DNA from 2 places in the Bacillus cihuensis genome. Region 2 is predicted to be linked to the other one. Evidence: riboswitches for the same ligand, from Rfam matches in the RefSeq annotation. Region 2 holds a riboswitch; the other holds the start of a gene.
The links. Region 2 has a riboswitch for glycine ahead of gcvT (glycine cleavage system aminomethyltransferase GcvT). Riboswitches for the same ligand answer to the same signal wherever they lie in the genome.
Positions count from the first base shown of each region.

Region 1 (5,724 bases), on a different contig from region 2:
ACTGCTTCGATTGAAAACTTTATTAGTGTTAAACACACTGAGGGTCCGAAACTCGCTGCAAGTCTTGAGGAGCATGTGAAAGAATACAACGTTGATGTGATGAATTTACAGCGTGCCAAACGTTTAGAAAAGAAAGACCTCATCGAAATTGAACTGGAAAACGGAGCTGTTCTAAAAAGCAAAACCGTCATCCTTTCAACAGGTGCTCGTTGGCGCAATGTTGGTGTTCCGGGTGAAAATGAATTTAAGAATAAAGGTGTAGCATATTGTCCACATTGTGATGGTCCATTGTTTGCAGGAAAACACGTAGCCGTTATTGGTGGCGGAAATTCCGGTATTGAGGCAGCAATTGATCTCGCTGGGATTGTGAAACATGTAACAGTTCTTGAATTTAATCCTGAGCTTAAAGCTGATTCTGTACTGCAAGATCGTCTTAACAGTCTGCCAAATGTAACTGTCCTAAAGAACGTTCAAACAACAGAAATTACTGGAACTGATAAAGTAAACGGTATTTCCTACGTTGAGCGTGAGACTGGGGAAGCTCAGCATATTGAATTGGCGGGAGTATTTGTTCAGATCGGACTTGTGCCAAATACGGAATGGTTAGCTGAGACTGTTGAACGTAATAGAATCGGTGAGATCGTTATAGATAACCATGGAGCAACGAACATACCTGGAGTGTTCGCTGCTGGAGACTGCACGAATAATCCATATAAGCAGATCATTATTTCGATGGGATCAGGTGCGAATGCAGCCTTAGGTTCATTCGATTATCTAATCCGAAATTAAACCACCATTTTATTATAAAAGGGCCGTTGAAATTACTTTTTAACGGTCCTTTTTCTTTATTCACCTTAAAAGATCCCGAATTAATAACCTCAGTTACTTATATACGGTTCATCGTAACACGCCTAAATGAGATTTACTTTCTACCTTTATTTCCAATATACCACTATTACTACATTTTTCCCCACCATTATCTTGTTTTATGGTGCATGACTCAATGTAATTTAAGAAGCTTTCCTCACTTTCATTGATTCCCTGACACCTTTTTTTGGAATCGCAGCTACTATAGCTAGTAAAGCTAGTCCAGCAAAAATAGCATTTGTCAATAACCCCATACTTGCAGCCACTTCCATATTTCCAGCCTTTTCAACTACACTATAAACAGTAACAGATATCGCTAATCCGAATGAGTTTCCAAGTGTACTAGACATTTTATAAATACCAGCTGCCTCTCCTGCTTTTGCTGCCGGTACATTGTCTACTGCTGTATCCGTAGATGGTGTCGCATAAAGGCCAAGTCCAATCCCATACACGGTAAAACCAATAAATACAACAATGGAATAAATCGCATTTGGTAAGAATGTTAATGTCATTAAGATAATTCCAACGATCACTAAAAGACAAGCTATGACCATCGGCTTTCTTGGACCACTTCGTTGTAATATTTTTTCACCAATACGAATCATCGCTAATGTAGCAACTAAATTGCCAATTGATAATAACCCAGATTGAAAAGAACTGTATCCTCTTGCCATTTGAACATAGGTATTCGCAACAATAAGTGCTCCCGCTACACCACTTATTAAAAAGTTTGACACAGTAGCCCCAGTAAAATATTTATTTTTAAATAAAGATAGATCGATAAATCCGTTAGATTTCCCTTTTACAAGTTTTAAAAATATCCAACCACCTATGACAGTGGTAGCCATTAACGTTAACGAAAGAGGGCTTGTCCATCCGAAGGCATCTCCATGTGTAATGACAACATTCAAAGCGACCATCACTAATAAAAAGATAACAAAGCCAGGAAAATCAAATTTTGCTGAATTGCTTTGTTCCGCTTTACTCTCTGGTACATCTTTAATCAAAAACATAGATAGTAAAGTGAAAATAATGGAAAATATAAAGATCCAGCGCCATCCCATATACGTAGCAATTAAACCTCCAGCTAATGAACAAATGCCTATGCCGCCCCAAGATCCAAAAGACCAGTAACTTATGGCTCTTTGTCGGTCTGGGCCGTCAAAATAGGTTTTCACCAAAGCAATCGTTGCAGGCATAATACACGCTGCCGAGATGCCTTGAATCACACGCCCAATAATTAAGAGAACCGTCTCCTGTGCAAATACGAGACAAAGTGAACCAATTATATTTAATAGTAAACCAATAGTTGTAATTTTCTTGCGTCCAATTCGATCAGATATTCCTCCAGCTGCTACAATAAACATGCCTGAAAATAAACCGGATAAACTAATTGCTGTATTCAAAAGTCCCATCGAAATGCCCATATCTAACTGAACTTCAGGCATCACATTTATGAGTGACTGTGAGAAAAGCCAATAAGTAAGCACCCCAAACACAATCCCCGTCATCATTCTGTTATTACCTTTATAGCTTGTTTCCATGGTGAACCACTCCTTTTTGGTTAAATATCCATTAAACTAACTATGTCTCTACAGTGATGATGAACGTGTAAATTATGCAGGCACAACAAAAAGGACAGAGAAAAACAGTGTTTTTCTCTGCCCTTCTCTGTCCTTTTACCTGAGAGTTTAGCTCAATAGAGCCTTTCCCCTTTGGTGACGTATCGATTCATACGCTCTCTCCAGAGGTGTGTCCAGCTGCAGTTCTTCTACCTGAGAGATTCGCTTCAAGGGTCTTATTGAAGTTTGCTCCTTCGGTGGCTTATAATAAACACTCTCCTGCAACTTTCATCCATCTATGATTTCTATATTTTCTGTATATTCTGTATTTATAGAATAATTTCAAAAGTCGATCGTGTCAACTAAAATCGAAAACGCTTTCAAAATCTATTGTCACTTTGACGCCCAGAACAATCGTTTCACAAGACGTTCCACGGATAGATATGGAATATTGCTGTGAAAAAGGATCTTTCAGATGGTAACCGACCAACTAATAGCAACTTTCGGTTTACTTTCTAATACCCCATTAAAACTTTCGTGATGGAATATTGTCCTTGTTAGCAGGTTATGTTGCCAATAATACAAAACAGATAACTCCCCTAATAGTAATTAGAGGAGTACATCAATGATCTCTTACCTATAGAAAATAAAGGAGACCGGCAACATCCAATCTCTTATCACTTATTAAAAACTTTAGGCTCTTTTCGTAAAGATTGTTGTTTTTTTGCAAGAAACCAATTCGAACAGATGTTGATCTTCGTTACAGGTGCGAGACTCCTGCGGGAAAAGCGTGTAGAGGGAGACCCCGCAAGTGCAAAGCACTGAGTAGGCTTCTGAGACCGCCCGCGGAAAGCGAGTACCTGCAACGGAAATCAACCCGGGTTATTAGTGTAAAAATGATTGAAAAGCAACAAAGTATGTGAAAACAGCCAAACTTTATCTTTATCCATCCAATTACTCTTTTTCATATCGCTTAATACTTCTTGAGTACAAAATATACTTCACTTTAATTCGAGTTTTATATTCTTCTACTTTAAATAATTAATTGCGAGAGAAATATAAAACCGTATGGAGTCTAGATATTTTTGTATGTCAACCCATTCATCGGGCTGATGAGCCACTGTAGGCTCTCCTGGTCCACAGATTAATATTGGAACATTTTGAAGATGATTCCTATAGATAGACCCATCTGTATAATAATTAACTCCCCCTATATTGGGATCGTTTTGCAAATATGATTGCGCTTTATCCAAAGCCAAATGAATAAATGGATGATCGGGCGCAGTATATACAGATACTAAGTTGTTTATGACATCAATTTTATAAGAAACGTTCATTTCCTCAGATACTTTTTGTAAGAGTTCATTTATTTCCCCAACAATTTCCTGATGATTTTGCCCTGGTACAGTTCGAATATCAATGGTAATTTTGCACTGGTCAGGCACTACGTTAGGACCTACTCCGCCTTGAATCATTCCTATATTTAATGTAGAATCGCCTAAAATATCATGACGTTCATAACGAAGATCATAATTGTTTAATTTATTTATAAAATGATTGATAGCCAATATTGCATTAATCCCATGAGACGGCATTGAACCGTGAGCTGTTTTACCAAACATAGAGATCTCAAGCCAAAGTGCCCCTTTGTGTGCAACAACCACCTGATTTGAGGTAGGTTCACTAATTACAATAGCTGTAGCTTGGTCAATTTGACCTTTTTTAACTACTTCTCTAGCACCAATACAATTTACTTCTTCCCCAACCGTTCCAATGAATTGTAGGTTTCCACTCAATTTTATTCCTGCTTTTTGTATACATTCAATTGCTAAAATCATGGCAGCAACTCCACTTTTCATATCTGAGGAGCCACGCCCGAATATTCGATTTTCTACTTGTTTGCCCTCAAAGACAGGAAAATTCCATTCTACATTTCCAACGGGAACAGTGTCAAAATGACCACTGTAAATCAGTGTTTTTGAGTTATTAGTTAATTGATCTTCACTAGAATATGAAACAATTAAATTTTCTCTATCTTCCTCAACAACATCAGAATGGATCAATAACCCAGATTCACTTAAACGAAGGCTTATTAAATCAGCTAGTGCTTTTTCCATCCCAGGTGGATTTATTGTGTTTATTTGAATTAATGATTGTAAAAATAATATTGCATCATCCTCATCAATTTGTTTAAATACATTTTCTAATTCCAATATAACTCCCCTCCTATTCAAGTGTAAAAGGCAGCCCTTTTCGAGAACCAATCTGAGATACTACCCTACCTCCTAAGTTAATTCCTGTCTGTAAAATCAACTCCTGTGGCCATTCTCGTATGATTCCATATAGTGCACCTACTGCAAAAGCATCGCCTGAACCAGTTGAATCTATTGCTTCTACCTGTAGAGCGGGTAGCTGTATTCGTTTGTAAGTTCCTCCTGAGAAAACACTTGAAAGAGCTCCCTCTTTACCTAATTTAATAAAAACTTGCTTGATACCTAATTCGTGTAGCCTCCGAATGGAGTAATCAATATCTTGTTCTGGAAACAAATCATTTAGTTCAGAATGATTGAGAAACAAAATATCTGTTTTCGACAGTATGGGCAGTAAATAAGACAAGCCCTTCTTAGTTAATAAAGTACTAGGATCTAAAGATATCTTCAGATCAATATTCTCCTCTTTCCATCGAAAGAATGATTCAGCGACTTCTAGATATGGACTACTTAAATGTAAATGTGTAATTTCCTCATAAAATTCCTTTGGCACGTTTTTAAGATTATAGTTTACATTCGCACCTGGATAGGTATACATGGTTCTTAAACCAGAACCATCTACTAATGCCATTGCCGTTCCTGACGGTTTGCCCCTAATTATTTGGACATAATCTAGTCTAGTATTCTCTAAATTATCCAAAAGGTAGGACGTATAGATATCATCACCAATCGCACCTAAAAAATAAACCTCCTCCCCCAAACGGGAGAGTCCAACAGCGACATTCGCTGCTGACCCACCTGGGGTTAATTGAAGGTTCTTAAGTTTGGTCTCCTGATCGGTTTCTGTAAATTTATCTACAAGGCCAATAATATCTATATTAATAAAACCATGTATAGCAACCTTTACCATATTAAGACCTCTAATCTATCGGAGTGAATGAACTTCATCCATAAACTTCTTAACTCTTTCTACCTCTACTCTTTCCCACCAATTTCCGTTTTCTTTTAATGAACTTCCGACAATAGCTCCATCAGCTATGGAGAGAATTTTTTTTGCATTTTGTTCAGTCATCCCACTGCCAATT
Region 1 is NZ_AYSD01000010.1:463,781-469,504, reverse strand. It holds gene ahpF (alkyl hydroperoxide reductase subunit F) at 1-789, shown strand, start outside; gene V179_RS0102080 (MFS transporter) at 1,011-2,411, opposite strand; glycine riboswitch at 2,537-2,617, opposite strand; glycine riboswitch at 2,621-2,721, opposite strand; gene V179_RS0102075 (M20 family metallopeptidase) at 3,458-4,642, opposite strand; gene V179_RS0102070 (carbohydrate kinase family protein) at 4,656-5,549, opposite strand; gene V179_RS0102065 (BtpA/SgcQ family protein) at 5,565-5,724, opposite strand, start outside.
Region 1: it holds a riboswitch for glycine, as region 2 does, so the genes downstream of both, V179_RS0102080 (MFS transporter) here and gcvT (glycine cleavage system aminomethyltransferase GcvT) in region 2, are expected to answer to the same signal.

Region 2 (5,724 bases):
TGAATTTTTTCATAGAGAAGTTTCAAAATATGTTCTTCCACTGTATTTTCTGTAGCGAAATTATAAATCATGACATCTTCCGTTTGACCGAGCCGATGTACCCTGCCTATTCGTTGCTCGAGACGCATCGGATTCCATGGTAAGTCAAAGTTGATTAGATGATGACAAAATTGTAGGTTGATTCCTTCACCGCCGGCTTCTGTGGCAATCAGTACTTGAATTTTATTTTGAAAAAGCTCTTTCATCCAATCTTTTTTACCACGTTTAAATCCGCCGCGAAAAGGCACTGAGCTTATGCCGTTTTGCTGTAAAAACCATTGTAAATAAAGTTGTGTAGCTCGGTATTCCGTAAAAATAATGACTTTATCATTGATTTTCTGTATTAATTCCAATGCCTTCTCTGCCTTTGAATTGCGTTCAACCTGCTTTGCTGTTTCAAAGAGACTATTCAACTTTTCTATGAATTCAGGTGCAGGATTTTCATGTTTTTGAGACATGTTTTTTAAAGTGGTAAAGACCGCTTCTTTGCTACTGCAAGCTTCTCTTTGGAGGGTTAGGCTGGAAAATGAACTTCCTGCTCCTTCAGAATGCGGTCGGAATGCAGTTATAGCATCATATAATGCCTGCTCATTAGGTGAAAACTTAATAATAATTGTTTCAACATGTCGTTTTGTCCACTCGATTCCAGTATCAGCACGGCGATTTCGAATCATGACCGTGTTCACTAGCTTCTTTAGGTGCTCATCTTCATAAATCGTCCGACCTTTTCCTTTATACTTCTCTGAAAAAAGAGCAGCATTCCCTAAATGTCCGGGCTTAAGAAGGGAAACAAGATGGAAGATTTCTTCTACCTTATTTTGAATGGGTGTTGCGGTTAACAATAGGCAGAATTTCTTTTTTAAACTTTGAACAAATTCATAGTTTTTCGTTTTATTATTTTTTAATTTATGGGCCTCGTCAATAATGATTAAATCGTATTCTTGTTTAAAAATGATGTCTCTATGTGGGTTACGCTTTGCTGTATCAATTGATGATACGATGCAATCACATGAATCCCATACATAGCTCTTTCTCTGAACAACAGCGGGAATATGAAATTTTGTATTTAACTCGAATGCCCATTGTGAAACGAGTGAAGCTGGAACGAGAATGAGTACTTTTTTTACTAGACCGCGAATCATATATTCTTTAATGATTAAACCGGCCTCGATTGTTTTCCCAAGCCCTACTTCATCAGCCAAAATCGCTTTGCCATTCATATTCTCGACAACTTGTCGGGCGGCTTCAAGCTGATGAGGAAGTGGTGTTAGCTGATTAAGGTGATGAGGTGCTTGCAATCCTTCAAATTCTGGAATGGCCAGATGTTTTTCCGCTTGAACGGCAAGCTTATACAGTTCCCAATTCGCCCAGGGACCATCATTCTCCACTTTATCTAAAAATTCTTCTGACCATTCATCATCAAATGTGATTTGAATTTGCATAAACAATGCTCCTTTCTAAACAATTAAAGGTTAAATACGAACGTTAATAGGATAAAATATAATAAAAGTTAGGATTTTACGAAAAATGATTGCGATTCAAGCATTATTAATGGTAGTATGAACGTAAGTGTTAAATTTTGAAATTTTCTATCAATAAATATAATTTTTAATTGAAAGAATCCCACTGTTTTATTACTATAGTAATAACGGTATTCTAAGTGTTTGGCGGAAGTAGCCTCATTTACTGCGAATTAAAAAAATGTGTAAAGTCGGCAAAGACCATTTTTATGGTGCAACCCTTATTTACATAGTATGTGCAAAAAAGATAATATTATATGCGGATGAAGGCTGGGGGAGAGACTACAATTGTAGCGCCGAAGGAGCAAGCTTAGCAGCGAATCTCTCAGGCAAAAGAACCCTTGTTGGACGCAACTCTGGAGAGTGTCTAGAAGCAGAAGCTTTTAAGACCACCAAAGGGGAAAGCCTTTTTAGGTAAACTTTCAGGTTTCAGGACAGAGAAAAAGCTTCTAAGGGGCTACTCTGTCTTTTTTTATGCCCTAAAAAATGTGAGGAGGCGTAGTATGACTGAATTAAAAAGGACGCCATTATTTACGATCTATGCAGATTATAGTGGTAAAACGATTGACTTTGGTGGCTGGGAGCTGCCAGTCCAATTTTCTGGCATTAAAGAAGAACATGAAGCAGTACGAACAAAGGCAGGCTTGTTCGATGTTTCTCATATGGGAGAGTTTGTTGTAAAAGGAAAAGGAAGCACTGACTTTTTACAAAGAATGATTACGAACGATCTTCTCAAGCTTGATGTGGGGCATGCGCAATATGCCGCATTGTGCTATGAAAATGGCGGTGTTGTCGATGATTTAATTATTTATAAGAAAGCGGAAGATGACTATTTATTAGTTGTGAATGCTGGCAATATCGAGAAGGATTACAATTGGCTGCACGAACACTTGATTGAAGATGTTGAACTGACAAATATCTCAAATGAAGTAGCTTTGCTTGCTCTTCAAGGCCCTGCGGCTGAAAAAATCCTTCAGAAATTAGCTGTAAACACGAATTTGAGTGAGATTGACTTTTTTACTTTCAAAGAAAATGTGGAACTTAATGGAGTCTTGGCTCTCGTTTCACGCACAGGGTATACGGGGGAAGATGGCTTTGAAATGTATTGTAAAAACGAAGACGCAAAAACTCTCTGGAAAGCGATTCTTGAAGCAGGTAAGGATGAAGGCGTTCTACCAATCGGTCTAGGTGCTCGTGATACGCTCCGGTTCGAGGCGAAGCTTCCGTTATATGGTCAAGAGTTGTCACCTGATATTTCGCCTATTGAAGCGGGAATTGGTTTTGCTGTCAAAGTTGACAAAGAGGCTGATTTCATTGGTAAGTCTGTTCTTTCTAAGCAAAAAGAACAAGGTGCACCTCGTAAGCTCGTCGGCATCGAAATGATCGAACGCGGCATACCACGTCATGGCTATTCTGTTTACTACGGTTCTGAATTGATTGGCGAAGTGACAACTGGGACACAATCGCCCACATTGAAGAAAAACGTCGGTCTTGCCTTATTGAAAAAAGAGTATACAGGGATTGGAACAGAAGTTGAAGTTGAAATTCGTTCCAAACGTGTGAAAGCGGTAGTGGCTAAGACACCATTTTATAAACGACCAAGAGGATGAGGGGGAGAAAATCATGACTAAACATCGCTATCTACCGATGACTGACAAAGATCAAAATGAAATGTTAGATGCAATTGGTGTTTCTAGTATAGATGAGCTATTCAGTGATATTCCACAGAGTGTACGTTTCCAAGGTGAATACAAGATTAAACCTGCTAAATCAGAACCCGCTCTTTTAAAAGAGCTTACTAAATTGGCTGGGAAAAACGCTGATGCAAAGCGGTATGCTTCATTTCTAGGTGCTGGTGTGTACGATCATTATCAACCAATTATCGTCGACCATGTGATTTCTCGATCTGAATTTTATACAGCGTATACTCCATATCAGCCGGAGATTTCTCAAGGGGAGCTTCAAGCAATCTTTGAATTTCAAACGATGATTTGTGAATTGACTGGCATGGATGTTGCCAATTCTTCTATGTATGATGGTGGAACTGCTCTTGCTGAGGCAGCGATGTTAAGCAGTGGACATACAAGACGTAAGAAAATCTTGATTTCTAACACGGTTCATCCTGAGTCTCGTGATGTTGTTACGTCATATGCGAAGGGACAGCGAGTTGAAGTGGTGGAAATACCTCATCGTGATGGCGTAACCGATTTGGATGCACTAAAAGAGTTAATCAGCGATGATATTGCGGGAGTCATCATTCAATATCCAAATTTCTTTGGACGCATTGAACCTTTGAAAGAGATTGAAAAAATCGTTCATGAACAAAAGTCGATGTTTATTGTTTCAAGTAACCCATTAGCGTTAGGTGCCCTAACGCCACCTGGAAAACTAGGTGCTGATATCGTTACTGGGGATGCTCAACCATTTGGAATTCCTGCGGCATTTGGCGGACCACACTGCGGCTATTTTGCAGTTACAAATAAATTAATGCGTAAAGTTCCAGGTAGACTTGTCGGGCAGACCGTTGATGAGGATGGCAAACGTGGTTTTGTATTGACACTTCAAGCTCGAGAACAACATATTCGTCGTGATAAAGCGACTTCCAATATTTGTTCAAACCAGGCGCTAAATGCTCTCGCTGCCTCTGTTGCTATGACGGCACTCGGTAAAAAGGGTGTAAAGGAAATGGCTATACAAAATATTCAAAAAGCTCATTATGCGAAAACAGCCTTACAAGCTAAAGGAATCGAAGTCGTGTTCGAAGGACCTTCTTTTAACGAATTCGTGATAAAACTTCCAAGATCATATCGGGAAATTAATGATCAATTGTTTGCAAAAGATATGATTGGCGGTTATCATCTAGGTTTAACTTACCCAGAACTGCAAGATCATATGCTTGTGGCCGTAACAGAGTTGAGAACAAAAGAAGAAATTGATGCATTTGTACAAGAATTGGGGGATAGCCATGAATAATCAGGATCAACCATTAGTTTTTGAAATGAGTACCGAAGGACGCATCGGTTATAGCCTACCGGAAATGGACGTAGAAGCGATCTCGCTTGAAGAGTTGCTTCCAACTGACTATATCCGCATTGAGGAAGCAGAATTACCAGAAGTATCTGAGCTTGATATTATGCGTCACTATACGGCTCTTTCGAATCGTAACCATGGTGTGGATTCAGGTTTTTATCCACTCGGTTCTTGTACGATGAAATATAATCCGAAAATTAACGAAAATGTAGCTCGAATTGCCGGTTTCGCTCATATTCACCCGCTTCAAGATGCCAGCACTGTGCAAGGTGCACTTGAGCTAATGTATGATCTTCAAGAACATCTTGTGGAAATTACGGGCATGGATCAAGTCACACTACAACCTGCCGCAGGGGCACACGGTGAGTGGACTGGATTAATGATGATTCGTGCTTACCATGAGGCAAACGGAGATACGAAACGTACGAAAGTCATTGTCCCAGACTCTGCCCATGGAACGAATCCTGCTTCTGCAACTGTTGCTGGGTTTGAAACGATCACAGTCAAATCGGATGAATTCGGTTTGGTTGATCTTGAAGATTTAAAACGCGTAGTAGGTGACGATACAGCTGCGTTAATGTTAACGAATCCTAATACATTAGGATTGTTCGAAGAGAATATTTTAGAAATGGCAAAAGTTGTCCATGATGCAGGTGGTAAACTGTATTATGACGGAGCAAACTTAAATGCTGTACTTTCCAAAGCACGTCCTGGTGATATGGGCTTTGATGTTGTGCATTTAAATCTACACAAAACGTTCACCGGGCCACATGGCGGCGGTGGCCCTGGTTCTGGACCAGTTGGCGTAAAGCAAGACTTAATCCCATACTTGCCTAAACCTGTTCTTGTAAAAAAAGATGGTCAATATATGTTTGAAAATGATGTACCTCAATCGATTGGACGCGTTAAGCCTTTCTATGGCAATTTCGGCATTAATGTTAGAGCCTACACATATATCCGCTCAATGGGGCCGGATGGCTTGAAGGCCGTGACAGAGAATGCGGTTCTAAATGCAAATTATATGATGAGAAGGCTCGCTGAGTACTATGACCTTCCATACGATAAGCACTGTAAGCATGAATTCGTATTAAGCGGCAGACGCCAAAAGAAACTAGGCGTGCGGACCCTTGATATT
Region 2 is NZ_KI632495.1:1,406,508-1,412,231, reverse strand. It holds gene V179_RS0112610 (DEAD/DEAH box helicase) at 1-1,481, opposite strand, end outside; glycine riboswitch at 1,823-1,910, shown strand; glycine riboswitch at 1,914-1,999, shown strand; gene gcvT (glycine cleavage system aminomethyltransferase GcvT) at 2,063-3,169, shown strand; gene gcvPA (aminomethyl-transferring glycine dehydrogenase subunit GcvPA) at 3,183-4,532, shown strand; gene gcvPB (aminomethyl-transferring glycine dehydrogenase subunit GcvPB) at 4,525-5,724, shown strand, end outside.